Regions from separate parts of the Microbacterium sp. Y-01 genome, predicted to be linked through region 2. Evidence: predicted binding sites of a transcription regulator. Region 2 holds the regulator's gene; the other holds the start of a gene.

Region 1 (2,198 bases), 920 kb from region 2:
CGTGCCGTCGCTCCGATCGGCACCCGCGGCCGAGGCTGGCGGCTCATCCCAGGTCGAACGCCAGAGCTCGGCGCCTGCCCGATGTGCGGGCTTCTCCCCCGCGGAGTCCTCACCTGAACGCGGTGCGACGTCGCCGGACTTTCGCGAGGAATCGCCGAACAGAGGAATGATGGGGGCGATCCGCTCGGAATCGCCCCCACGGGTGTCACTCATCAGGCCGGACGACGCTCAGCGAGCTCGTCTGCGGCTGGAGCGGCCGTCGGGCCGCCGATGCCGAGCTTCTGCTTGATCTGCGTCTCGATGGCCAGGGCGATGTCGGGGTTGTTGAGCAGGAACGTGCGAGCGTTCTCCTTGCCCTGGCCCAGCTGATCGCCGTCGTAGGTGTACCACGAACCCGACTTCTTGACGATCGCGTGCTCGACGCCGAAGTCGATCAGGCTGCCTTCCCGCGAGATGCCGACGCCGTAGAGGATGTCGAACTCCGCCTGCTTGAACGGCGGAGCCATCTTGTTCTTGACCACCTTGACGCGCGTGCGGTTTCCGACGGCGTCGGTTCCGTCCTTGAGCGTCTCGATGCGGCGGATGTCCATGCGGACCGAGGCGTAGAACTTCAGCGCCTTACCACCGGCCGTGGTCTCCGGCGAGCCGAAGAAGACACCGATCTTCTCGCGCAGCTGGTTGATGAAGATCATCGTGGTGTTCGTCTGGTTCAGACCACCGGTGAGCTTCCGCAGCGCCTGCGACATGAGGCGGGCCTGCAGACCCACATGCGAGTCACCCATCTCGCCCTCGATCTCGGCGCGCGGCACCAGAGCCGCGACCGAGTCGATGACGATGAGGTCGATGGCGCCGGACCGCACGAGCATGTCGGCGATCTCGAGCGCCTGCTCTCCGGTGTCGGGCTGGGAGACCAGCAGGGCGTCGATGTCGACGCCGAGCTTGGCTGCGTAATCGGGGTCGAGCGCGTGCTCGGCGTCGATGAAGGCGGCGATTCCACCTGCACGCTGCGCGTTCGCGATCGCGTGCAGGGTCAGCGTCGTCTTACCGGAGGATTCCGGGCCGTAGATCTCGACGATACGACCACGCGGGAGACCTCCGACGCCGAGCGCGACGTCGAGGGCGATGGAGCCGGTCGGGATGACGGCCACAGGGGCGCGCTCATCGCTGCCCAGCCGCATGACCGAGCCCTTCCCGAACTGGCGGTCGATCTGGGCGAGGGCGGTCTCGAGGGACTTCTCGCGGTCGGCGGGTGATGGCATGATGTGCTCCTTCTGCGCGCGTGGTGCCGCCTGTAGGCTGTCGCGGCGCTCCCGGCTGGGAGATACTCTCCGACAAGGCGTATGGCTCTTGGCTTGTTCTCCACCGTAGGAGGGGCCACCGACATCGCGTCGGCGATCTCACCTGATGTGCAGATCGGCTTCTCTGAACCACTTGTGCAGAAGACTACGCCCGTTTCGAACACATCTTCGACGACACGCCGAATATCGTCACCCATGTCCCGTACGTTCCGGACACACGGCGCACGCGCTCAGCGCCCGCGGGGCTCCTGCCGACCGACGCCGTAGCGCCGGCTCTCGGGAACGTCCATCTCGGAGCACAGGGCCAGCCAGATGTCGCGCGGCGGCGTGCCGTCGGCCAGCGCCTCCACGGCCGTGCGTCCGCGAAGCGCCGTCAGCCCGAGGTCGTTGACGAGAGAAGTCGCACGCGCCTGGAACTCCGTGTCCACGGCGCGAAGGAACTCGCTGCGACGCATCGCTTCGCGGTCCGCGCGTCAGTGCAGCGAGAGCTGCGGCTCGACCGACGCGACGAGGTCGTCCGGAACGACATCCGGGAACACCTGGATGCCTTCGAGCACGGAGATGCGATCTCCTACCTCGCGCATGATCGTCGAGATGGGCACGTCGAGGGCATCAGCGACCGAAGCGAGGATCTCGCTCGATGCTTCCTTCTGCCCGCGCTCGACCTCACTGAGGTAGCCGAGCGCGACCGACGCCTTGCTTGCGACCTGCCGGAGCGTACGCCCCTTCTGCAGGCGGAAGTCCCTCAGCACATCGCCGATTTCCTGTCGTACAAGAATCATCGGAACCTCCTCCCCGTGTGTTCGGTCGAGGTCTCCCCCGAAGAGACAGCCAGTCTAGTACTGCTGACCTGCACAGAATCTACCCCTGCACTCTGTGGTTTGAATGTGAGCACATCAG
Region 2 (2,198 bases):
CTTCCCATGCTAGGCGGCGCTCAGCACAGGAGAGGCAACGTTGCGGCGTACGACGTCAGCTCTCAGTTCGTATACTGCGCCGGGATCGCCAGCTCCTGGCCGATCTGCAGCTCTCCGCCGTGGAGGAGGTTCATGCGGCTGATCTCGCCGATCACGTCGCGCGGGTCGACCTCGGGGGCGACCGTGCTCGCGATCGACCAGAGCGTGTCCCCCGGCATGACCGTGACGGTCTCGACGCTGACAGCAGGAGCATCCGCGCCGGAGGCCACGGCGGAGCCGCCGCTGAGCGCCGCGAACGCGATGCCGATCGCCAGCGGGACGGAGGCCAGCCCGAGCATCACGGCGCGACCGCGTGCCGTCAGGCGGAGTCGCGTCGTCGGACGAGCCGACGTCGGGATGACCGCTGCGGTGCTGAAGCTGATGCTGCTCATGTGGTGCTCCTTAGCCTGACCCGGAGCCGTGGGCTGCCGGGGAAGTTGGCGTAGCGTTCGCATTCGCGACTCGGCCGGGAGCCGTGAATGCGAAGCTACGTTCCGAAGTTATCTTCGAGTTCGAACATCTGTCAAGTATTCTTCGAAAACAGATCCGAGAATCGGCCGACACGCTCGAACAGATCTTCCAGATCGGCGCGATTCTCGGATACGGTTTCGATGAGAACACCCCACCACGGGCCTCCGACATTCGAAGAGGGACGTCGGGATCACGCACTGAAGGAGCACCATGAGCGAGAACTCCGCCCCCGAATCGGAGGCTCCGCGCACGCGTCGTCGCAAGAGCCTCAGCCCCAAGCAGATGGCGATCCTCGAGGTCATCCAGAACTCGATCGCGCATCACGGCTACCCGCCGAGCATGCGCGAGATCGGCGACGCCGTCGGACTCAAGTCGCTCTCCAGCGTCACGCACCAGCTCGGTCAGCTCGAGCTGAGCGGGTACCTGCGGCGCGATCCGGGCAAGACCCGCGCCATGGAGGTGCTGATCGACCTCCCCGGCGCCAGCGGCGAGAACCCGGCCGATGTCGCGACACCGGTGGGCGACGCCGCCCTCGTCCCCCTGGTCGGACGCATCGCCGCCGGAGTGCCGATCACCGCCGAGCAGCAGGTCGAGGAGATCTTCCCGCTCCCCCGGCAGCTGGTCGGCAAGGGCGATCTCTTCATGCTCAAGGTCTCGGGCGAGTCGATGATCGACGCCGCGATCTGCGACGGCGACTGGGTCGTCGTCCGCTCCCAGAACAACGCCGAGAATGGCGAGATCGTGGCGGCGATGCTCGACGGCGAGGCGACGGTCAAGGTGCTGCGGCGCCGGGACGGTCACACGTGGCTGCTGCCGCGCAACTCCTCCTTCGAGCCGATCCTCGGCGACGAGGCCGTGGTGCTCGGCAAGGTCGTGGCGGTCCTCCGCGCGGTCTGACGCGAGAGCACGCGTGTGACGTCGTCTGCCGCCGGCCCATAGGCTCGAGGCATGTCGTCTCCCTTCGGTAGCTGGCCCTCGCCCTTCTCCGCCGCGTCCGTGGCGGCATCGTCGCCGCGCATCGACGGCGCCCGGTTCGTGGGCGCTGAGGTCTGGTGGGGTGAGTCCGTCCCGGCGGAGAAGGGGCGCGTCACGGTACGACGCTCCTCCGGAGCCGAGGTGCTTCGCGCCCCGTGGAGCGCACGCTCGCGCGTGCACGAGTACGGAGGCGGCGCGTGGACCGCGGACGACGACGGAACGCTGTACTTCGTCGACGCGGGCGATCAGCGCGTGTACCGGCAGGGTCCGGCGGCCGATCCGCTGCCGCTCACCCCGGCCGGCCCCTCACACGGCGGGCTGCACCTCCGGCAGGGCCGCCTGTTCGCCGTGCGTGAGGATCTGTCGACCACCCCGCACACTCGCGGGATCGTGGAGATCCCGACCGACGGCTCCGCGGCAGAGGACGCCTCGGCCGTCCGGGTGATCGTGCAGGGAGACGGGTTCTTCGCCCACCCGGCGCTCTCGCCCGACGGCACCCGGCTCGCCTGGGTCGCCTGGGACCGCGGCCGCATGCCGTGGGAGGGCGCCGGCGTACAGGTCGCGGAGCTCGACGGAGGCCGCCCGCAGAGCATCCGCTCCCGCGCTGCGCTGCAGCCGGAGTGGATCGGCGACGCCGAACTGGTCTTCGCGGATGACCCGGACGGCCGGTGGGGGCTCCACCGCGTCGCGCTCGACGGCGTCGTGCCGGCCGG

What was found. Region 2 encodes LexA, which represses DNA repair genes until DNA is damaged. Its sites were predicted from a motif close to TCGAACANNTGTTCGA; they were not measured.
Region 1: recA (recombinase RecA) is a predicted target of LexA. The motif match lies at 1,455-1,470, and genes of this name have one in related genera.

What each region holds. Positions count from the first base shown of each region.
Region 1 covers NZ_CP024170.1:1,616,837-1,619,034, reverse strand. The annotation lists gene recA (recombinase RecA) at 213-1,259, opposite strand; gene CSX12_RS07530 (DUF3046 domain-containing protein) at 1,529-1,753, opposite strand; gene CSX12_RS07525 (helix-turn-helix transcriptional regulator) at 1,772-2,080, opposite strand.
Region 2 covers NZ_CP024170.1:2,539,716-2,541,913, forward strand. The annotation lists gene CSX12_RS12055 (LysM peptidoglycan-binding domain-containing protein) at 63-431, opposite strand; gene lexA (transcriptional repressor LexA) at 721-1,407, shown strand; gene CSX12_RS12065 (prolyl oligopeptidase family serine peptidase) at 1,459-2,198, shown strand, end outside.